3 regions of the Desulfurispora sp. genome follow, and region 1 is predicted to be linked to each of the others. Evidence: riboswitches for the same ligand, from Rfam matches in the RefSeq annotation. Region 1 holds a riboswitch; each other region holds the start of a gene.
What was found. A riboswitch is a leader RNA that binds a small molecule or an ion and turns the genes downstream of it on or off. The one in region 1 is predicted to bind cobalamin.
Positions count from the first base shown of each region.

Region 1 (7,750 bases):
GTGGTCAATTATGGCTGACCTTCAGCCGGGTATCAAGGGAAGCGCCAGTACATCCTGCACCGACCAGAATACCGCCATTGCCTACGGCAGCGGCAGCATCCGGGTTTTCGCCACCCCGGCCATGATCGGACTGATGGAGGAGGCGGCTCTCCAGTCGGTGCAGCCCTACCTGCCGCCCGGCCAGACCACGGTGGGAATAAAAGTGGATGTACAGCACCTGGCGGCCACACCGCCGGGTATGCAGGTCACCGCCACCTCGGAACTGGTGGAGGTGGACGGCCGGCGCCTGGTCTTCCGGGTGGAGGCGCGGGACGAGAAGGACCTGGTGGGCCAGGGGATCCATGAACGTTTCATCGTGCAGGTGGACAAGTTTTTAAGCCGGGCGGCGGCCAAACTGGGTTAGGCCGCGGCCGGGCCGGAATAATCCATATCACCATTTCTGGAAGGGAGAGGGAAAAGAGTATGCCCTACGATGCAACCAAGCTCAAGGACTATGAGATTGCCGAACTGGCGGAGAAGAACATGCCCACCCCCATGCAGTGGGCGGAGAAGCTGGGCCTGGACAAGGATGAGATCATCCCCTACGGCCGCATCTGCAAGCTGGATTTCATGAAGATCATCAAGCGGCTGGAAGGCCGTCCGGACGGCAAGTACATCAACGTTACCGCCATCACCCCCACTCCGCTGGGCGAAGGCAAAACCACCACCACCATGGGCCTGACCGAAGGTCTGGGCAAGCGGGGCATGAATGTGGGCGCAGCCATTCGCCAGCCATCCGGCGGCCCCACCTTCAACATCAAGGGCACCGCGGCCGGGGGCGGCAACGCGCTGGCCATCCCCATGACCGAGTTCTCTCTGGGCCTGACCGGCGACCTGAACGACATCGTCAACGCCCACAACCTGTGCATGGTGGCCCTGACCGCCCGCATGCAGCATGAGCGCAACTATGACGATGCCGAGCTGGCCAAGCGCAACCTGCGCCGCCTGGACATCGACCCCACCAACGTGCAGATGGGCTGGGTCATCGACTTCTGCGCTCAGGCCCTGCGCAACATCATCATTGGTATCGGCGGCAAGATGGACGGCTACATGATGCAGTCCAAGTTCGGCATTGCCGTGAGTTCCGAGCTGATGGCCATCCTGGCTGTGGCTACCGACCTCAAGGATCTGCGCCAGCGCATCGGCAAGATCATCGTGGCCTACGACAAAAAGGGCCGCCCGGTGACCGCCGAGGACCTGGAAGTGGCCGGCGCCATGACTGCCTTCATGCGCAACGCCATCAACCCCACCCTGATCAGCACGGCCGAATACCAGCCCGTCCTGGTGCACGCCGGTCCCTTCGCCAACATCGCCATCGGGCAGTCCTCCATCATCGCCGACCGCATTGGTCTGAAGATGTTCGACTACCACATCACCGAGAGCGGCTTTGCTGCCGACATCGGCTTTGAAAAGTTCTGGAACGTCAAGTGCCGCATGAGCGGGCTTACTCCCAACGTGTCCGTGGTCACCACCACCATCCGCGCCCTCAAGATGCACGGCGGTGGTCCCAAAGTAGTGCCGGGCCGTCCCCTGCCCGAAGAATACACCAAGGAAAACCTGGAGCTGCTGGAAAAGGGTATTCCCAACCTGCTGCACCACATCGGCATTGTGCGTAAAGCGGGCATCAACCCCGTGGTGTGCATCAACGCTTTCCACACCGACACCAAGGAAGAGATTGCCATGGTGCGCCGCTATGCCGAGCAGGCCGGCGCCCGCTGCGCCCTGTCCGAGCACTGGCTCAAGGGCGGCGAAGGTGCCTTGGAGCTGGCCGACGCGGTCATCGACGCCTGCAACGAAAAAGTGGACTTCAAGTTCCTCTATCCGCTGGAAATGCCGCTGCGCCAGCGCGTGGAAACCATCGCCCGCGAAGTCTACGGCGCCGACGGCGTGACCTGGACGCCGGAAGCCGAAGCCAAGGCCAAGATGTTCGAGGAAAATCCCGAATACAGAGACTTTGCCACTATGATGGTCAAGACCCACCTCTCCTTAAGTGCCGACCCCAACCTGAAGGGCGTGCCCAAGGGCTGGGTGCTGCCGGTGCGCGACGTGCTCATCTTTGCCGGCGCCAAGTTCCTCTGCCCCATGACCGGTACCATCAGCCTGATGCCCGGCACCAGCTCCGACCCGGCCTTCCGCCGTATCGACGTGGATGTGGAGACCGGCGCGGTGAAGGGTCTGTTCTAAAGACTGGCGTTAATAACCTGATCACCCCCTGGATACAGAAAAAAGCCCCCGGATTTTTGGCCGGGGGCTTTTATATGACCGGGTAGCGCCAAAGGGGTCATTTTGTCTGCTCAGGGCAGGATATAGGCAGTGAAATGTATGAAAAATGTGCGGGCGAGTGGGCGGGAACAATGGTGCATAAAGACGCTGTAAAGCCTAATAATTTATGTGTATGATTGTTTACATTGATGAACAGGCCGTAATGGTCTTATTGGGGCATTGAATGGACAAAAATATTATCCGGACGCAAGTAAAATTATTGACACGCGAAGGGCGGGCATCTATAATGTAGGTGTTTATGTGCATAGATAAAAACATAAGCAAAACAAATTTTTAGCTGAAACTTATAGCAGGAGGAGAAAAGCTCATGTCCAGACCGCCCAAGTGCCGCCGCGTGGAATACATTCCAGAACTGACCTTCTTTAAGCCGGCCGGGGTGCCCTTAAGCGCCCTTTCCGAGGTTACTGTGACCATTGAGGAAGTAGAGGCCATTCGCTTAAAAGACCTGCTGGGCCTGGAGCAGGAAGAATGCGCCGAAAAAATGGGCGTTTCCCGCCCCACCTACCACCGCATTCTCATTGCCGCCCGCAGCAAAATTGCCGATGCTTTGGTCAACGGCAAAGCCATCCGCATGGAAGGCGGCCACTTCCAGCTGGTGATGAAGCGCTTCAAATGCAGCCGCTGCCACCACGAGTGGGAAATTCCTTGCGGTCAGGGCCAGCGTTTTTCCGAAATGAAATGCCCCCAGTGTGCCGAGCGGGACATCTACCGCATCAACCTGGACGGTACGCCCTTCAACTGCCACCGCTGGCAGGACGGGCGGGAGAAGGAGTTGGAGTGAAATATTATTATAATTCTGTTCAAATACCCTCTGGACAGCCCGGCAAATAGGTGGTATGATGCTGGCAAGGGACGCTGGCCGGTGTGAGGCCGGTAGAGCGACTCTGGTTGTTTGGACAATTATATAGCTACCGCGCAGGTGCCCCGGCTTTGCCGGGGTGAAAAGGGAACCGGGTGCAAATCCCGGACGGTCCGGCCACTGTAAGTGGGGAGCCCTTTTAGCGCAGTCCACCGTCCCCAAGGGGCGGCAGTCACTGGGCGATGAGCCCGGCCAGTAATGGCGGGGTGCCCGGGAAGGCTGGAGCTAAAAGCGGTGTGGATCCACAAGTCAGGAGACCTGCCTGGGCGGAATGCAGTATCGCCTTCCGAGGAAAGGCCGGTGCTGGGCTGCTCGTTTACCTGGTTACTTACCGGGTAGCTTTCTAGGTGCAGACAAAGCCCCGCTTTCCTTTACGGGAAAGCGGGGCTTTAATTTTTAACCCCATCCTTATCATTCATCTCCTACCCTTATATTTCTCCTCTTGTTCACCGGCGGGACAGCCGTTCCGCCGGGACCATTCTTTTTTCCACTCCCCGGCCGGCGGGGTAAGCCGGTGGGTAAAAATAGATGAGTAATTTTGTGGGAGGTATGTGCAATGGGGCAGCTGGCGGGATTTAAGGGAGTGTTTAACCGCGCGGCCTGTAGCAGAGCAAGAGGGTGTACGGGGGCGGTATGGCCGGTTTTTCTGGCCCTGCTGCTGGTTCTGGCGGGTCTTTTCTCCCCGTCCAGGGCACCGGCCGCCCAGATTGGCGATCAGCAGCTCAAGAGCAAGGCGGTGGAGTTTATTCAGGGGCGTTTTGCCGCCGGTGAGGATCTGGACGGCTACACCGCCCATATTTTGCTGTTGGCCGGTGAGGAGCTGGGCGGCAGCAAATGGACGGCGGCGGCCAAACGCACGGCCGGTGACGCCAGTTTGCAAAACCGGCTGGTGGTGCTGGCCGGACTACTGGGCGACCGGGTTTCGCCGGTCAGTTATATCATGGGCACCCAGAACCCGGACGGCAGTTTCGGTCCCTACGCCAACCTTTATGGCACCAAAGCGGCCCTGCAGGCCCTGGCGGAAGCCCGAAAGAAAAACTGGCTGCCAGATGGGGAAAGCGGTGTGCTGGAGGGGGCTATCACCCGGGCGGTGGGCTACCTGCACAGTGAGTATCAGAAAAACAGCGGGCAGTACGCTGCCGCCGGGCAGTTTGACTATCGCTGTGTGCAGGCGCTGGCAGTAGCCGGAGAGGATCTTAAGGCGGACAAATGGCGGGCAAGCGCCGGCAGTTTGTACGACCAGGTGCTGAGCACGGCTGAGCAGGCTTATGGCAGCAGCGATAGCCTGGGAGCGGGGGAACTGGCCAAACACCTGCTGGCGGTGGTGGCGGTGGAGCCGCAGCATGATTTGGTCAACCAGTTGGCCGGGGCCATTCTGACTAAACAGCAAACGGTAAACGGGCAGGTTTATTTTGGTGACAGCATCTATGAAGATGTGCTGGTGCTGACCGCACTGGGCCAGGCCGGTAAACTATCCGGGCTGGATCAGCAGGCCGCCCTGGCCTATCTGAACCGCTACAAACACACCCATCAGAACTCCTGGGGGCAGGCAGCCGGGGTAGCCTGGGGCAGCTATGAGCCCGAGGAGGCCGATTTGACCGGCCAGGTGCTGACCGCCTTGAGCTACTTTTCCACCGCCGGCACGGCGGGCAGTGAGGTAGCCCGAGATATTGAGGCTGGTTTTATCTATCTGAAGGACATCCAGGATCGTGATACCGGGGCCATCCGGGTGCAGTATGACAGCACCTTTGCCAGCGCCGAGGTGTTGCTGGCCGCCCTGGCCAATAACCGCCCGGCGACCGAGCTGACAGTGAAATCGCGCAGCAAGACCCTGGCCGGGTGCCTGCAGGCGTTAAACCACTGGCCGGAGCAGAATGAGCTGAAAGAGCGGCTGGCCAGCCTGCTGGCCGGGCGGCAGATTAAGGAGGGTGCCGGGGCCGGTTCTTTTGAAAACAGCGTCTACAGCGACTTCTGGGTGCTGCTGGCCCTGGGCGAGACCGGACAGCTGGGCCAGATTGACCAGAGCGCCGCCCGCGCTTATGTCTTGAGCAAACAGGCGGCGGACGGCTCCTGGGGGGAAACCTTTGATCAATACTACCCCGACTTTCTTTCCACCGCCCAGGCCCTGCGGGTCCTGAAATATCTGCCCGGCTACCAGGAGGCGGCGGTGCAGCAGGCGGTACAAAAGGGACTGGCTTACTTGAAAGGCCTGCAGCAGGCCGATGGCGGCGTATATGCCACCCCTTTTGACGACCCGGCGGTGGACAACGCCGAGCTGCTGCTCACTTTAAAACACTTGGGTCAAGATGCCGCCCGCTGGAAGAACAGCGCCGGTAAAACCCCGCTGGATTACCTGCGGCAAAACAGCTATAACGCGGCCGACGGTACCTTCGGGGCTGCCCGTAACACCATGGATGCCACCTGGGTGCTGACCGCTGTGCTGGCTTGGCCGGACAGTGCGGGCAGCAGCGAAAGTGGCGGGGGTGGTAGCGGCGGCAGTGGCGGCGGGACGGTTACTGCTGCCGTCAAGGTGTACATTGCGGTGCAGGGCCGGGATGGAGAACTGCTTTTCCGCCCCGGGCTGGTGGAGGTGGAAGCCGGCGGCCGCTGGGGGCTGACCGCCCTGGGAGCGCTGGAAGCCACCGGCCTGAGCTTCACCCATCGCGATGGCTTTGTGACGGCCATTGCCGGGCAGGCCAACAGCGGTATGCAGGGCTGGATGTACAGTGTGAACGGCCAGGTGCCCATGGTGCTGGCCAGCCAGAAGGCGGTGCAGGCCAGGGATAAAGTGATTTGGTGGTACAGCAAGGATATGAACAATCCTGTGCCCACCTGGAATGAGCTGGAAAAACAAAACAATACCGGGAGCAGCGGCGGGGTCAGTAATGCAGCCAGTGCAGCCGTCAGCCCGAGCGGGTTAAAACTGCCGGCTGGAGAAAAGGCCCTCCAGGAACTGGGCAGTTTGACCGGCGGCGCGGCTTCCCTGGAGCAGGCGGGGCAGGCGGTGCGCCTGCTGGCCGCAGCGATAAGGCCGGCTTATCAAGATTTGCGGCGGCTGCAGAAGGAACTGGCCGGCCATCAGGCCGCCCTGGAGAAGGATCTGAAAAAGGGTGAAAATGCTCTCCTGAAGGATCAGGCCGGTGAGGCCGCCCTGCTGGTGCCCGAAGGGGCGCTGGCGGCAGCTGGCCGGGTGACCCTGCGCGAGGTGAGCAGCGGCCTGCCGGCAGAGGCCAAAAGCGCCCTGCCCTCCGGCTGGCGGGTGGTTTCTACCTGCTACAAGCTGGAACTGCCGGCGCTGACAACCGGAAAATCCCTGCAATTGATGCTGAAGTCCGCCTGGCCGGCATATTTAAAAGGAGAGAATCTGCAACCGGCCCTGTGGACGGCCGGACAAAAGTGGCTGACCCTGCCCGCCGTGCTGGACGAGGCCGGCCGGCAGGTACTGGCCCGGGTGGAACAGGGTGGCTACCTGGTACTCTTATACCGGAGCAAGCAGGTGTCCTTCTTGGATCTGCAGGACGAGCAGTGGCAGTGGGCCCGGCCGGCGGTGCAGGAACTGGCCGCCTGGGAAGTAGTCAACGGGGTGGGGCAGGACAGGTTTGCCCCGCAGCGGTCGCTCAGCCGGGCCGAGCTGGCCGCCCTGCTCAGCCGGATGCTGGGGTTATCCTGGGAGAACGGCAACGCAGCACAGTTTAGCGATGTGCAGGCCAGCGACTGGTATGCTCCGGCCGTGACCGCCGTGCGCCGGGCTGGCTTGATGCAAGGCGATGCCGGGGGGGTATTTGCGCCGCAGCGTCCCATTAGTCGGCAGGAGTTTCTGGTGGTGCTGGCCCGGGCCTGGGAACTGGCCGCCGGCGAACAAGCCCTTTCCTTTGCCGATGCTGCCGGGGTGGCCGACTGGGCCCGGGAGGGTGTGCAGGCGGCAGTGCGGGCCGGTTTGGTGCGGGGTGATGCCCAGGGAAGGCTTAATCCTGCGGCACCCCTGACCAGAGCCGAATGCGCGGTGATCCTGCAGCGGGCTTTGCAGCTGGAAATGACGCCCTAGAGGTGCAGTGCACACCAATGATGATGGGCCGGCCGGGAGGTTGGGAAAGCTTCCGGCCGGCTTTTGAGGAGTGTATACCGTGAACCGGCGAAGTAATGCGTTGATTTATTTGGTACCGCTGTTGTTCATATTGGTCGCCCTGCTGGGACCCCTTTTCTACAATTACTGGCAGGATACTGACAGGGGAACTGCTTTGGCCGGGCCGGAGGCGGCACAGCAAATACCGGAGACAGGGGCAGGAACCGGGAGCAATGGTCAGCCCGTCAATACCGCTTCCCGGGTGGATGCCGGGCCCGGTGCCGGCAGCGCGGGGGGTGTTGGCGGTACTGCTGCCGATGGCGGTAGCGGGCTGACGGTGCAGGATAAGGGGGAAGGTAAACCGGGCAGTACCGGAGCCTACCCCGCGCCGGGGGCGGCGGGCCAGGGTTCCGGAGCGGAGCGGAATGGGGTTGCTGGCAGCGTTGCTGGCGGAGCAACTGCCGGGTCGACGACAGCCAGGCCGCCCGCTTCTCCCGGCGGGGCGG
Region 1 covers NZ_JBRAJI010000025.1:19,544-27,293, forward strand. Annotated here, with positions in the region: gene ACUVTU_RS08070 (thioesterase family protein) at 11-403, shown strand; gene ACUVTU_RS08075 (formate--tetrahydrofolate ligase) at 463-2,223, shown strand; gene ACUVTU_RS08080 (DUF134 domain-containing protein) at 2,630-3,103, shown strand; cobalamin riboswitch at 3,223-3,461, shown strand; gene ACUVTU_RS08085 (S-layer homology domain-containing protein) at 3,738-7,226, shown strand; gene ACUVTU_RS08090 (DUF4430 domain-containing protein) at 7,306-7,750, shown strand, end outside.

Region 2 (7,750 bases), on a different contig from region 1:
GCAGGGGTTGATCATTGCGGGACCCGAACGCATAGTACCCGGTCTGCCGGTGAAGTATACTGTCAAAGCCTACGATGAGTATTACAACCCCCTGCCGGTCATCCGGGACCAGGTGGACTGGCAGGCCGGGCCGGGCTGGGAACAGCTGGCAGCCGGTGAGTTCTTGCCCGGGGAGCCGGGGACGGTCACCCTGCAGGTTCAGTACCAGGGAGTAGTGGCGCAAAAACAGGTGCAGGTGTACAGGGATGAGCAACTGCAGCTGGTGGTGCAGCCGGCTTCCCTGAACCTGCTGCCCGGCCAGAAGGGGGAAATCAAGGTCAGCCTGCGCGATCCTTCCGGACAGCTCCATGAGGTGCCTGCGGCTTACTGGCAAATCACCACGAGCAGCGATCTGGTGGGTGTGCAGGGCAGCCTGGTTACAGCTGGAGAGCAGTCCGGGCAGGGAGAAATAAAGATAGGTTTTCGCAGCCAGAGGATAACTGTTCCGTTTACCATCAAGGCTCCCCTGCCTTTTACTGATCTGGAGGAAAAACACTGGGCCTATCCGGCAGTGTACAACCTGTACCAGTTGAAGGTGGTCAGCGGTGTGAGTGCAACACTCTTTCTGCCGGCGGAAAAAGTGACGCGGGCCCAGTTTGTGACCATGCTGGGCCGGGCTCTGGGCTGGGGACAGCAGAACCAGTCCGGCGGAAAAGGTGTCGCTTTGCCCTTTAAGGACCGGGCCGGGATACCGGACTGGGCGGCACCCTATGTGGCTTTTGCTGCCGGACAAAAATACCTGACCGGTTTTCCCGACGGTACGTTTCAGCCCGACCGCCTGCTCACCCGGGCCGAGATGGCAGCAGTGCTGAACCGGGTGCTCCAGCTGCCTGCCGCCAGCCCGGACGCCCCGGCATTTGCCGATCTGGCCGCCATTCCCGCCTGGGCGCGTCCGGCCATACTGGCCTGCGGCAGTGCCGGCTTGATCCGGGGTGATGCCGAGAACAAAGTGCACGCGCAGCAAAATGCCAGCCGGGCGGAAACCGCTGTGGTGATCAACCGTATTCTGCAAAAGGGCCTGGGCAAGGCGGCGGAGCAGGCGGAGCAGGGTGCTGCCGGCAGCAGTGGTCAGAACTCACCGGGGGGCGAGATGATTGGACCGCCAGCACCGTAAAATCCAGCATATCGAACAGGCGCTGGCTCAGCCGGAGGAAGCCGGTACCAGCGGGTTTCCGGACCTGCTGCTGGTGCACAATGCCCTGCCGGAAATAGAACCGGCCGATGTTGATCTCTCCTGCTCCTTTCTGGGTAAACGGCTGGACGCACCGCTTTTGATCAACGCCCTCACCGGCGGGCACGAAAAAACACTGCCCATCAACCGGGCCCTGGCCCGGCTGGCCGCTCGCCGCGGCCTGGCCATTGCGGTGGGTTCCCAGAAAGCCGCCCTGGAGGATCCGGCGGTTGTCCACACTTTTCGGGTGGTGCGGCAGGAAAACCCGTCCGGGGTGGTGCTGGCCAACCTGAGCGCCACCTGCCATCCCGGAGAGGCCCGCCAGGCGGTGGAAATGCTGGCGGCGGACGGTTTGCAGCTGCACCTGAACGCGGCCCAGGAACTGGCCATGGCCGAAGGGGAGACCAATTTCGGACGGGTGGCCGAGAATATCTTCCGGATTGCCCGGGAGGTGACCGTACCCGTAATCGTCAAAGAAGTGGGGTCGGGTCTTTCCCGGGATGTGGTGCGCCGCCTGTATGCCGGCGGTATCACCTGTTTTGATATTGCCGGGCGGGGTGGTACCAACTTCTTGCAAATTGAGCTGGCCCGGCGGGGTGCGCTGTGGCCCGAGCTGGGCGATTGGGGTATTCCCACGGCGGCGGCTCTGCTGGAGTGTCTGGACCTGCAACTGCCCGTGACCATCATTGCTTCGGGCGGGGTGCGCACTGGCCTGGATATGGTCAAGGCGCTGGTGGCCGGGGCCCGGCTGGTGGGCATGGCCCGTCCGCTGCTGCAGGCGGTTTACCATTCCGAGGAGTCCCTCTGCGCTTATGTTGATGATCTGCTCCTGGGCATGCGCCGGGTGATGTTTTTGCTCGGCGCCGCCCGGGTGGAACAACTGGCCCGTTTGCCGCTAGTGATTACCGGTGCCACCGCCGGATGGCTGGCGGCCCGAGGGGTGGATATCACCCGCTGGGGCAAAAAAGATCTACTGGCCGAGCAGGAAAAAACCGGTCTCTGTAGAAAGTAAAAAACAGCCTGATCATTATACAATATCTAACACCGGCAGGTGCTGTCCTTTCAGGACAGAGAATAGGGAACCGGGTGCAAATCCCGGACGGACCCGCCACTGTAACCGGGGAGCAAAGCGCCATTTACAGCCACTGGCCGTGCCGGGCCGGGAAGGCGGCGCGGCGCGTGGATCCGGAAGTCAGGAGACCTGCCTGCCGGTGTAATCCGCTGGATGATGGTAAAGTCCACGGCTAGCTGTAGCCGTGGACTGTTTATTTTTAACAGGGGAGGTAACTGCTATGTCATTGCTTCAGGAAACTATCAGCGCCATTGCCCCGCTGGATGCCGCGGCCATGGAAAAAGCCCGGCAGCGGGTGGACAGCCTGATTAAGCCGCCCGGTAGTCTGGGCCGCCTGGAGGAACTGGCGGTGCAGCTGGCCGGCATTACCGGCAGTCTGCGGCCGCCGGTGCAAAACAAAGTGATTGTGCTGATGGCCGGCGACCACGGTGTGGTGGAGGAAGGCGTGAGCATTGCCCCGCCCGAGGTCACCTACCAGATGCTGGGGGCGTTTGCCGGCGGGGTGGCGGGTGTCAGCGTCTTCAGCCAGGTGGTGGGAGCCAGGCTGGTCATTGTGGATGTGGGCGTCAAAGTGCCGGTGGATATTCCCGGTGTGTTATCATTAAAAGTAAAAAGCGGTACGGACAATATCGCCCGTGGTCCGGCCATGAGCCGGGAGGAAGCGGTGGCTGCCCTGGAGGTGGGCATCCGGGTAACCGGGGAGCAGGTGGCGGCCGGCGCCGATGTGCTGGCACTGGGTGACATGGGTATTGGTAACACCACGCCCAGCAGCGCCATTCTGGCCTGCCTGGCCGGACTTACGGCGGCGGAAGCCACCGGGCGGGGCACCTTTGTCAATGATGAAGTGCTGGCGCGCAAGATTGCCGCCGTGGACAGCGCGCTGCGCGTAAACCGGCCCGACCCGGCCGACGGCCTGGATGTGCTGGCCAGGGTGGGCGGACTGGAGATCGGCGGCCTGGCCGGAGTGGTGCTGGCGGCAGCGGCCCACCGCAAACCCGTGCTGGTGGACGGTTTTATCTCCACCGCCGCCGCCATGATTGCCGCCACCCTGGCCCCGGCCTGCCGGGACTATCTGATCCCGGCTCACCTCTCGGGAGAGCAGGGACACCGCCTGATGCTGGAACACCTGGGCTTAAAGCCGCTGCTGCAGCTGGATATGCGCCTGGGAGAGGGTACCGGGGCCGCCCTGGCCATGCCCCTGCTGGAAGCCGCCGTGGGGATGCTCACCCGCATGGCCAGCTTCCAGGATGCCGGCGTATCCGACGTGGACAGGGACAAAGCGGCCGAATTAAGCTGAGTTATTTGTAGCCCCGGATAAAGGCACTGGCCACGGCACCGTTTAAATCCCGCCTCTCGGCTTCGCTCAGGTTGGGCAGAATGCTGGCGGCTGCCGGGTCGGTGAAATCATAGGTGCGGGTGATCTGGATGGAGATGTCTTTAAATCCGGCCCGCACCATTTTTTCTCTGTATTCTTCCTGCAGCAGGGCGCCGGCCACACAGCCCGCCCAGGCCAGCAGATCCTGCTGCACCTGGAGAGGCAGGGGGCGGGTGAGCACAATATCGGACACCGCCAGCCGGCCGCCGGGCTTCAAAACCCGGTAGGCTTCGGCCAGCACCCGGTCTTTGTCGGCGGAAAGGTTGATCACACAGTTGGAGATAATCACGTCCACGCTGTTATCCGGCAGGGGGATGTCTTCAATGTAACCTTTCAAGAACTCCACATTGTCCACCCCGGCCCGCTGCTGGTTGGCCCGGGCGGTGGCCAGCATTTCATCAGTCATGTCCAGGCCATAGACCTTGCCGGTGGGACCTACCCGTCGGGCCGAGAGCAGCACGTCCAGGCCGGCGCCGCTGCCCAGATCCAGCACCACCTCGCCCGGCTGCAGGTCGGCCAGCAGGGTGGGGTTGCCGCAGCCGAAGGAGGAGGCGATCAGATCCTCGGGCAGGCCGGCAATTTCCTCCGGTTGGTACAGGCCGGCGGTGATCGGGTCGCAGGAGAACTCGCCGCCGCTGCAGCAACCACCTGCTGTGCTGCTGCAGCATCCCTGCTTCTGCTGGATGGCACCGGCGTATTTGCGGCGTACGAAGTTGCGGATGTCTTCTTTCATTAAACAAGTACCTCCCGTGGGTTGGTATTTTATTCTACGCATCAAATTTTATTGATGTGTAAGCCCAAAAAAATTTACTCCAGATCAAAATCCTGCTGGAGCTGGCGGATGAATTGTTGCAGCACCTCCCGGTTTAAAAAATAATACTTCCACTTGCCGCTGGGTTTTTCGGTGACCAGGCCGGCTTCCACCAGTTCTTTCATGTGATAGGAAACCCGCGACTGAATCAGGTTCATCCTGGCCATGATTTCGCAGTTGCACAGGCCAGCAGCGCCGTCTGCGCCGAACGGGGCGGGGCAGCAGCTCGGACTGGTGCGGGCCAGCAGCAGTAAAATCTGATAACGCAGCGGGTCGCTCAGGGCACGGGCTATTTTCTGGCTGTTCAACATGGCTATATCATATCAAATAATATTGATGTTAGCAATCAGCAGCTTAAATTATTTTATGTTTGACAGCTCTGCTGCTGATATGGTACCCTTTAACAAATGCCTATATACTCCTTTAACATCGGTCCCGTGAGGCCGGTAAGGTATGAACAGAGCAAGGTTAGTCTGGCCTGCTTACCGGCGGTAAGCAGGCTTTTTGATTGCAGGTGAGAAATGATGTTCCACAACCTGGTTCCCAAGGCGCAGATCATGGACAAAGAGGCCATCCGCCGGGCCATCACCCGCATTGCCCATGAAATTATTGAACGCAATAAGGGCACGGCGGATCTGGTGCTGGTGGGCATCCGGCGGCGCGGTGTACCGCTATCCCGGCGGCTGGCCGAACGCATCCGGGAGATCGAGGGGCGGGAAGTACCGGTGGGAATCCTGGATATCACCCTGTACCGGGACGACCTGAGCACTCTGGCCACCCAGCCGGTGGTGCACAGCACCGAGGTACCGTTTCCCATTGACGGCAAAAAAGTGGTGCTGGTGGATGACGTGATCTTTACCGGCCGGACGGTGCGGGCGGCGCTGGATGCGCTGGTGGATCTGGGACGGCCCCGCCTGATTCAGCTGGCGGTGCTGGTAGACCGGGGACACCGGGAACTGCCCATCCGGCCCGATTATGTAGGCAAAAACGTGCCCACTTCCTCCCGGGAAGTGGTCGCCGTAAACCTGACCGAAATTGACGGACAGGACATGGTGCAGATTATGGAAATACCGGGATGACCCATCCTTTAAAGACGGTCCGGAGAGGCCGGCAAGGGGGGCGGATGATCGTTATTCCTTTTGCCGGCCTGCGGCTGCCGGCGGTGCGATACCGCCGGTGGCGGGGCTTATTTTTATGCCTTTTAGTTCATGCTGGAGAGGTGAAAACCATGCCTTTGAAAAGCAGGCACCTGCTGGGTCTGGAACAGCTGACCCGGGAAGAAATCAACCTGGTGCTGGACACTGCCTCCTCCATGAAGGAGATTCTGGGGCGTCCCATTAAAAAGGTGCCGGCGCTGCGGGGCAAGACCGTGATCAACCTTTTTTACGAGGCCAGCACCCGCACCCGCACATCTTTTGAGCTGGCCGCCAAGCACCTCAGTGCCGACAGTGTGAATATTGCCACCGCGGCCAGCAGTGTGACCAAAGGGGAGAGTCTGATCGACACGGCCGCCACTTTGCGGGCCCTGGGGGCCGACGCGGTGGTGCTGCGCCACCCCATGGCCGGAGCGCCCCACCTGCTGGCCCGAAAGGTGGACTGTGCTGTAATCAATGCCGGTGACGGAGCCCATGAACACCCCACCCAGGCTTTGCTGGACCTGTTTACCATCCGGGAAAAGAAAGGGCGGCTGGCCGACCTGACCGTGGTGATTACGGGCGATATTGCCCACAGCCGGGTGGCCCGCTCCAACATCTGGGGTTTGAGCAAACTGGGTGCCCGGGTGCGGCTGTGCGGGCCGGAGACGCTCCTGCCGTCCGGCCTGGAGCAGCTGCCCGTGGAAAAATATCACGACTTTGACCGGGCCATTGCCGGGGCCGACGTGGTGATGATGCTGCGCCTGCAGCTGGAGCGGCAGCAGCAGGGCCTGTTTCCCTCCCTGCGCGAGTATGCCCGCCTGTACGGCCTGAGCCGGCAAAGACTGGGCCTGGCCGCACCGGATGCGCTGGTGATGCACCCCGGCCCCATCAACCGGGGCGTGGAAATTGCCGCCGATGTAGCGGACGGCGCCCAATCGGTGATCAACGAGCAGGTGACCAACGGAGTGGCCGTGCGCATGGCCGTGCTGTATCTGCTGATCGGGGGAGGTGGCGGTAATGAAAGTGATCCTGCGGGGCGGTGAAGTGGTGGATCCCTGGCAGAACCGGGTGCACCGGGCCGATGTGCTGCTGGAGGACGGCCGGGTGGCCGCGGTGGAGGCCAGGCTGCCGGCCCGGGGGGCGCGGGTGCTGGATGTGACCGGCCAGCTCCTTCTGCCCGGCCTGATTGATCTGCACGTGCACCTGCGCGAACCCGGTTATGAGTACAAAGAGGATATTGCTTCGGGCACGGCGGCGGCGGTGCGCGGCGGTTTCACGGCCGTGGCCTGCATGCCCAACACCAACCCGGTGGCCGACAATCTGGCGGTGCTGGAGTTGATCAAGGCGCGGGCCCGGGAGGCCGGCCTGGCCCGGGTTTATCCGGTGGCGGCCATCACCAAAGGCAGCCAGGGGGAAGAACTGGTGGAAATGGCCGAACTGGCCGCCGGGGGAGCAGTGGCTTTCTCGGATGACGGGCAGCCGGTGCGCAGTGCGGCGGTAATGCGCCGGGCCCTGCAGTACGCCGGTATGCTGGGCCGGCCCATCATCTCCCACTGCGAAGATAAAGAACTGGCCGCCGGTGGGGTCATGCATGAGGGATATGTGTCCACCCGGCTGGGCCTCAAGGGCATACCGGCGGCGGCCGAAGAAGTGATGGTGGCCCGGGATATCATTCTCTGCGAGTTGACCGGCAGTCCGCTGCACCTTACCCATGTCAGCACGGCGGGGTCGGTGCGCCTGATCCGGGAAGCCAAAAAGCGGGGCCTGCCCGTGACAGCCGATGCCACCCCGCATCATTTCACACTCACCCATTCGGCCGTGGAGGGGTATGATACTTCGACCAAAGTCAACCCGCCCCTGCGCAGCGCGGAAGATGTGGCGGCGGTGCGGCAGGGTCTGGCCGAAGGTACCATTGATGCCATTGCCACCGATCATGCTCCCCATGCCCGGCAGGAGAAGGAAGTGGAGTATGATCTGGCTCCCTTCGGCATTATCGGCCTGGAAACCGCGCTGGCCCTGGTCTGGACCGAGCTGGTGCTGCCCGGGCACCTGGATGTGCTCCGGGCCGCGGCCAGAATGGCGGCGGCGCCGGCAGACATCCTGCATCTGCCGGTCTGCAACTGGCAGCCCGGCTGTCCGGCCGACA
Region 2 covers NZ_JBRAJI010000018.1:24,403-32,152, reverse strand. Annotated here, with positions in the region: gene ACUVTU_RS06640 (S-layer homology domain-containing protein) at 1-1,153, shown strand, start outside; gene fni (type 2 isopentenyl-diphosphate Delta-isomerase) at 1,134-2,222, shown strand; cobalamin riboswitch at 2,243-2,433, shown strand; gene cobT (nicotinate-nucleotide--dimethylbenzimidazole phosphoribosyltransferase) at 2,503-3,579, shown strand; gene ACUVTU_RS06625 (arsenite methyltransferase) at 3,581-4,390, opposite strand; gene ACUVTU_RS06620 (ArsR/SmtB family transcription factor) at 4,465-4,779, opposite strand; gene pyrR (bifunctional pyr operon transcriptional regulator/uracil phosphoribosyltransferase PyrR) at 4,990-5,547, shown strand; gene ACUVTU_RS06610 (aspartate carbamoyltransferase catalytic subunit) at 5,697-6,647, shown strand; gene ACUVTU_RS06605 (dihydroorotase) at 6,622-7,750, shown strand, end outside.
Region 2: it holds a riboswitch for cobalamin, as region 1 does, so the genes downstream of both, cobT (nicotinate-nucleotide--dimethylbenzimidazole phosphoribosyltransferase) here and ACUVTU_RS08085 (S-layer homology domain-containing protein) in region 1, are expected to answer to the same signal.

Region 3 (7,750 bases), on a different contig from region 1:
AGCTGTTCCCGGGCCGTCCCTTCGGCAAAGCTCTGCCGCAGGAAGGACTCGTTGGCCGTGTTCTCCAGCAGCCGGCGTACCAGGTAGGCCATACCGGGCAGCATCTGACCAATGGGCGCATAAAGGCGCAAGGGCAGCCCCACTCTGCGCAGGGCGTTGCGTACTGGCTCGGCCATGCCGTACAGCACCTGGAATTCCAACCGCCCGTCGGGTACGTTCAGTTCTTTGGCTACCTCCCAGACATAGGCAATGCTTCTGATGTTGTGCGAAGCACAGGCAAAAGACACATACTGGTGGTTTTCCAGCAGGATGCGGGCCAGCTTTTCATAGTTGGCATCGGTTTCGTATTTATTGGTGAACACCGGGATTTCCCAGTTCTGCTGCCGGGCCAGGATGACCTCCTGATCCCAGTAGGCTCCTTTGACCAGGCGAATGGTAATGCGCCGGCCGCGGGCTTTAGCCCAGTCAATCAGATCGCGCAAATCCTGCTCGCTATCTTTCAGATAGGCCTGAATAACTATGCCGGCATGCTCGTAATCCTGGAATTCGGGTTCCTCCAGCAGCTTCCTGAACATGGCCAGGGTGAGGTTCTTCAGCCCGGTATGCTCCATATCCAGCAGGACCGCGGCGCCAATTTGTTTGGCCTGGCGAAAGAGGGGGCGCAGCCTTTTCAGCGCGGCCTCCACCGAGAAATCAAAGGCCCGGGCATTCATCTGGGAATACATGGCTGACGGTTTGATGGAAACATTGATTTTGGGCGAAAATCCCCAGTCCAGATCGCCCGGGCTGTTGCCCAGAGGTTTCCACTTGCTCTGCTCTCTGGCCAGGGTTTCGAAAAGTTCTATGTAGCGCTGGTAGAACTCGTCGGCCTCGGCTTCGGAAACCACCGCTTCCCCCAGCAGATCGACGGTGAAAGCAAAGCCTTCCTTGCGCAGCTTCTTCAATGTGGAGAGCGCATCGCGGGCGTCTTCCCCCACAATAAACTGCCGGGCCATGCCGGTGATGTTTTCTGAAATGGCCTTGGTGGCCACCTTGGCCACCAGCGAATTGGGCGAGACCAGCTTGAGACCCCACTGCAGGCTGCTGGGGAAGTCTTGATCGGGGCGGCAGAAATACTCTTGAATGTGTTTGGCTACCGAAACCGACGAGCTCAGGCTGGGGAAAACGTCAACAAAGCGGAACATTTCCACTTTGAAGGCTTCGTTGCGCATACACCAGTCCATTATTTTGCCCGACCAGAATTCTTTTTTGAAAACCGACGGGGCATCTCCCTCAATGAGCTGGTAAATTTTCAGACCGGTTTCTTTAATCCTTTTTTCCAGTTCCTGTGCCATTCTAAACCCCTCTTTTCCCAACGGTGTAGATTTAAATAAAATGTCACATCTTGAAATATACTGGCAAAATAGTTGAGAAGAAAAACAATATTCTGTATACAAGCGGCGCTTGTAAGCAGAAATATTTTATCATAATCAACTGAGTAGTGAAAAGATTTATTTGATGCCAAAATAAATTGTTGCCTGCTGGCAGGAAAATTGCCGGAAGCAGAGAATACACTCACATTATTACGGGTGGTATTATTTCCCGTCGGTTCAGGTTTCGAGATTGCTGTAAAACTGCATATGTCCGGCAGGTGCTTTGCCCGGGGCCGGGAGAGTCCCGGGGCAAGGAGAATAGGGAAGACCGGCAAACCCGCTGCCCAGGTGCTTTGCGCAGGGTTTGAAACGGCGCGGTCCCGCCACTGTATGCGGTGAGTCCGGTTCGAGCACCACTGGCCGTCAGGCCGGGAAGGTGAGCCGGGATGATGACCCGTGAGCCAGGAGACCTGCCTGCCGGATGCTCGCTGGTAGCCACGCGGCAGGGCTACAGGTTTACTGTGCGATGATGGTAAAGTCCACAGCTCTTGTTGAAAGAGTTGTGGGCTTTTTTACATCTTCAGGGGAGGTTTGATTATGACCACAATTTTGGAACTGGCCCGGCAGGGCGAAGCAACAGCGGCCCTCAGGCAGGTGGCCCGTCAGGAAAATGTTTCCGAGGAACAATTGCTGGAAGAAGTAGCGGAGGGCCGGGCGGTGGTGCTGGCCGGTCAGCGGCGTCCCCGCTGCCGGCCGGTGGGGATCGGGCGCCTGCTGCGCACTAAAGTGAGCGCCAGTGTGGGCATGTATGGTCGCTCGGTCCACCCGGACGCGGAGTGGGAAAAGGTGCAGGCCGCTCTGGGAGCCGGCACCGATACCCTGATGGACCTCAGTGTCAGCGGTCCCATTGATGTTCTGCGCCGGAAAATTCTGGACGAAGCCGGGCTGCCTCTGGGCACACTGCCCCTTTATCAGGCGCTGGCCGTGGCCCGGGAGAAATATGGCCACCCTTCGTCCATGACTGTGGAAGATCTTTTTGCGGTGATTGAACAGCAGGCCCGGGAGGGGGTGGACTTTCTGGCCGTGCATGCCGGAGTGACCTGGCCGGTGCTGGAGCGGGCCCGCCGCGCCGGGCGGCAGGAGATGCTGGTCAGTTTTGGTGGCAGCCATCTGATTGGTTGGATGGTGCACAACCAGCGGGAAAACCCTCTCTATGAGCAGTTTGACCGCCTGCTGGACATCTGCCGGCGCTATGACACGGTGCTTGCTCTGGCCGATGCCTTTCGGCCGGGCTGTCTGGAGGACTCGCTGGATGCACCACAGGTGCAGGAGCTGATTGTGCTGGGTGAGCTGGTCAGACGGGCCCGCCAGGCCGGGGTGCAGATCATGGTCAAAGGGCCGGGGCACGTTCCCCTGCACCACCTGTCGGCCACGGTTACCCTGCAGAAAAGCCTGTGCCAGGGCGCTCCCTATTTTGTCTTCGGTCCGGTGGTCACCGACATCTCCCCCGGCTACGACCACATCAGCGCGGCCATTGGCGGGGCGCTCAGCGCTCTGGCCGGCGCCGAATTCCTGTGCTATGTGACAGAAGCCGAACACACCGGTTTGCCCGATGCCGGGCAGGTGCACGAAGGGGTAATCGCCGCCCGCATTGCCGCCCACGCTGCCGATCTGGCCCGGGGGCTGCCCGGTGCTGCCGAGTGGGATAATGAACTTTCCCGGGCCCGCAAAAATCTGGACTGGGAAAAACAAATGGCCCTGGCCATTGACCCCCGGCGGGCCCGCCAGCAGCGGCAGAAAACCAGTGCCGCTTCGGCCGCCTGTGCCATGTGCGGTAAATACTGCGCCATGCAGGTGATCGCGCAGTATCTGGATAAACCGGTACATTCCTGTTAACTATTGCCGGAAGCATAAAAATATTTACCGGAAGGTGATGCTGCATGACCCAGTTATTAAAAGCCCGGGCCGGCGAAATTACCCCCGAAATGCTGGCCGTGGCCGGAGCGGAAAACATCGCCCCGGAAGTGGTACGGGACAGAGTGGCCCGGGGCACCGTAGTCATACCCAAAAACAAAAACCGCCGGCTGGAAAAAGTCTGTGGCATTGGCGAAGGGCTGCGGGTTAAGGTCAATGCCCTCATCGGCACTTCCAGCGACCGGGACGATCCGGCCCTGGAGGAAAGGAAAATCCGCGCCGCCCTGCGGGCCGGTGCCGATGCCTTTATGGATTTGAGCACCGGGGGCGACATTGACGGCATGCGCCGGCTCACCCTGGCCACGGCCGGAGTACCCGTAGGCAGCGTGCCGCTCTACCAGGCAGCAGTGATGGCCATAGAACAGCGCGGTTCGGTGGTGGCCATGACTGCCGAAGACATATTTTCCGTCATTGAAAAACAGGCCGCCGAGGGTATGGACTTCATGGCCATACACAGTGCCCTGAATTTTGATGTATTAAAGCGATTGCAGGAAACCGGCCGCATTAACGATATTGTCAGCCGGGGCGGGGCCTTTATGACCGGCTGGATGCTGCACAACCAGCAGGAGAATCCGCTTTATGAGCAGTTCGATCGCCTGCTGGAGATATTGCGGGAATATGATGTCACTTTGAGTGTGGGCGATGCCATCCGCCCCGGCTGCACGGCCGACTCGCTGGACGCCGCCCAGCTCCAGGGGCTGATGGTGGCCGGGCAGCTGGTGGCCCGGGCCCGGGCCGCCGGGGTGCAGGTGATGGTGGAAGGTCCCGGCCATGTGCCGCTGCACCACGTCCCGGCCACCATGCTGTTGCAAAAGCGCCTCTGTCAGCAGGCACCCTATTATATTCTGGGTACCCTGTCCACCGACATTGCTCCCGGCTACGACCACATCAGCGCCGCCATCGGGGCGGCCCTGGCCGGACAGAGCGGAGCCGACTTCCTCTGCTATGTTACTCCGGCCGAACATCTGGGTCTGCCCACCGAGGATGATGTTTACACCGGGGTGATGGCCGCCCGTCTGGCCGCCCATGCCGCCGATCTGGCCCGGGGCAACCGCCTGGCCTGGCAGCAGAGCCGGGAAATGGGGCAGGCCGCCCGGCGGGGGGACTGGCAGCGCTGGGCTGACCTGGCCCTGGACCCCCACCGCCTGGCCGCCGCTCTGGAGCAGCAACGCCCCGAGCCCTGTCCGGTGTGCGGGGAAAATTGCCTGTGTACCACAGCGGCGGCATTTCTGGCCGGCTAAACAGGTCTGGTTACTGCTCCCTTTGCCTGCGCACCAGGGCAATGAGCCAGATCAGGGGGATGATGGCCGCTTCTAACAGGAATACGGCCCAGGCTATATACTCGCTGTAGGTATCGAAGACAAAAAGATCCAGCGGATAGGCGGTCAGGTACACGGTGAGCAGGCCTACAGGCAGGAGCAATATTTTTCGGTCCAGGCCGGTCAGCTTCTGCAGGCCGGCCGTGATCAGGTAAGCAAAGGGGCCCTGGGTGGTGATGATAGTGATCATATTCATGTACATAAAAATTATCTCGATCCGCTGCACTATTTCCAGTTTGGTGAGGGAGATCAGGGTCATCACCGGATAGAGCTCGCTCTGTAGGGCTGCGGTGGAAAAAACTCCCGTGGTAATGATGCTCATTAAAGTATAGACCGCGGTGGTGATAGTGATGCCGGCGGCCAGGGCCCGGCCGGCCCGGGGCCTGTCCTGCGGTTTGAGCAGGGGAAACAGGAGCAGGAAAATGATAATGCCGTCGTAGGCGTATTTGGTTTGCATAACAGCCAGGGCAATATTTTTCCAGCCGGCATCCCCCACGGGCAACAGGTTGCCCCAGTTGATCTCCGACCAGGGGGAAATAACCATAAATGTGGCCAGAACCAGTAAAAACCCGAACAGTTCGGCCAGCCTGGTAATGGCCTGCAGTCCACACCAGGCCAGATACAGTCCGGGCAGGAGGGTCAGGGTGGCCAGCACCCAGCGGGGGGTGCGGGGCAGCGACCAGAGCTGCACCACATCGACATAAGACCGGGTTCCTACCGCCAGTGCTCCCAGGCAACTGACAATCAGAAAAACAATAATCAGTACGCTGAGTGGTTTACCCAGTATGCGAGGCAGATAGGTGTATAGATCCTGACTGGGAAAGCGGGTGGCCAGGCCCAGCATGAACAGGCCCAGCAGGATGAACAGCAAGCCCCCCAGCAGGGCGCTGATCCATCCGTCGTGCCCGGCCGCTTTGGCCAGCTGGCGCGGCAGGATGGCTATGCCGGTGCCAATCTGTACGGCCGTGATGGTCAGGGCCAGCTGGGTGATGGTAATACTATTGTGCTGTCCGCCGGGGTGCGCTTTTTTGTCGGCCATAGATCACCTCAAAAAGTTTCAGCGGGATGGGCGCTCCTGCCGGGAAACTCTTTGCCGGATGGCGTCCAGGGGCCGCAAATAGTCGGGACGGCGGGAAAGCAGGCGCCAGGGGGCCCGGATAAAGGTATCCCGGATGTCGCTATAAAACAGCGGCATGACCGGTGCCCAGAAGGGTACGGTCAGGCTGCGCATGCTGGACAGGTATATGGTCAGCATATATACTCCCACCGCCATGCCAAATCCCCCCAGCAGGGCGGCCAGGATACTGAAGACAAAGCGCAGCAGCCGGATACCGTAAGCGGTATCAAAAGAAGGAATGGTCAAAGAAGAAAGCGCGGTCAGGGCCACTACAATGACCATAATCGGGCTGACCAGATCGGCTTTGACTGCCGCATCGCCGATGACCAGGCCGCCCACGATGGAGATGGTAGGGCCCAGTGTGCCCGGGATGCGCAGACCGGTTTCCCGGAGCACTTCCAGGGTCAGCTCCATGAATAAAACCTCCACCAGCGGGCCGTAGGGCAGGCGGGAACGGTCCTGGGCGATGGCGATGATCAGGCCCTGGGGAATCAGTTCGTAATGGAAGTAAACCACAGAGATATAGGTAGCCGGCAGCAGCAGGGCCACCAGCACGGCCAGCAAGCGCAGCAGGCGGATGAAACTGGACATGATCCAGCGCTGGTAGTAGTCGTCGGGGCTTTGAAAAAGCTGCCAAAAGGATACTGGCAGGATCAGGGCGAAGGGGCTGCCATCCACCATCAGGGCGGCCCGCCCTTCCAGCAGGTTGGCTACCATCCGGTCGGGCCGTTCCACCGTTAGGGCCTGAGGAAATACCGCATTGGGATGGTCGGCAATCATCTGCTCCAGGTAACCGGTGTCCAGCACGCCGTCAATCTGGATTGTTTGCAGGCGTTTTTCAATTTCCTGCAGGTATGCCGGCGGGGTCAAATCGCGCACGTAGAACAGGGCCACATCGGTCTGAGTGCGCTGGCCGACTTTATAAATGTTCACCTTTAAATCGGGATCCTTGATGCGCCGCCGGATCTGGGTGATGTTGATGCGCAGCACTTCGGTGAAACCTTCCTGGGGGCCGCGGATGGTGGATTCGGTAATGGGTTGGCCTACCGGGCGGGCCGGGTAGGTGATGACATCAAAAATATAGGCATATTCCAGCCCGTTTACAAACAATACGGCCAGGCCGGTGAGGATGGCGGTCAGCACATCCGGCATCTGGCGGCTTTTTTTCATTTTGGCCGTGTTCACTGCCGGATTTTCTTCCAGGCAGAGCAGGGCCTTTTCCCCGGCAAAGACCAGGGGGGCCAGGATATCCCGGTTGACCACGTCCAGATCCACCATACCATCCAGGTAGGCAATGGCCAGCTTGTTGTAGCACTGGCCGCTCAGGGGGATCTCCCGCAGCACAAAATCGGGCGCATTGCTGAAGGCCTGTTGCAGAAACTGGATATTGGCGGTCAGTTCGCGCTGCACCGGCTGCGGCAGCATCTCCGCCGGCTGGGGGTTGTGCACAGCCTGAGCGGCCTTGTTTTCTCCGCTGGTGGCCTGGAACTGCTCCTGTTTTTTGATTTTCCCCTGCCGCAGACTGCTCAGGGGCTGTGGCTTAATTATTCTGGTGCGCCGGGACATATTTTCCCTCTCCTCTGACACCATCAATCATACCTGGAAATGCTTGCTGATTTTATTGTTTGCATTTTCATTAGAGGATATTAGCCAGGAGAAAAGAAGGGCAGCCCTTTTTCCGAGCTGCCCTGATGTATTTGGAGATGGCAGATAACCTGTGGATTTGTGTCATACTGGATCCTGTCCGTGATTAATATTCAAAAGCTTCCTCCGGGACGTCCAGTACCGAGGTGTCGGCATCGGCCATAATGCCGGCTACGGTCATGATTTCGGGTACAATGTTGCGTACATAATAGCGGGCTGCTTCCACTTTACCCCGGTAGAAGGCATAGTCGAAATGCCCTTCGCCCAGTTGAGCGATCTGGTTCTGGGCCAGTACGGCCTGCTCCATGATCAGGGCACCGCAGTAAAGTTTGGCCGTGCAGTGC
Region 3 covers NZ_JBRAJI010000008.1:32,639-40,388, reverse strand. Annotated here, with positions in the region: gene pruA (L-glutamate gamma-semialdehyde dehydrogenase) at 1-1,334, opposite strand, end outside; cobalamin riboswitch at 1,612-1,844, shown strand; gene thiC (phosphomethylpyrimidine synthase ThiC) at 1,950-3,248, shown strand; gene bzaB (B12 lower ligand biosynthesis ThiC-like protein BzaB) at 3,293-4,567, shown strand; gene ACUVTU_RS03490 (GerAB/ArcD/ProY family transporter) at 4,578-5,684, opposite strand; gene ACUVTU_RS03485 (spore germination protein) at 5,703-7,328, opposite strand; gene ACUVTU_RS03480 (acyl-CoA dehydrogenase) at 7,513-7,750, opposite strand, start outside.
Region 3: it holds a riboswitch for cobalamin, as region 1 does, so the genes downstream of both, thiC (phosphomethylpyrimidine synthase ThiC) here and ACUVTU_RS08085 (S-layer homology domain-containing protein) in region 1, are expected to answer to the same signal.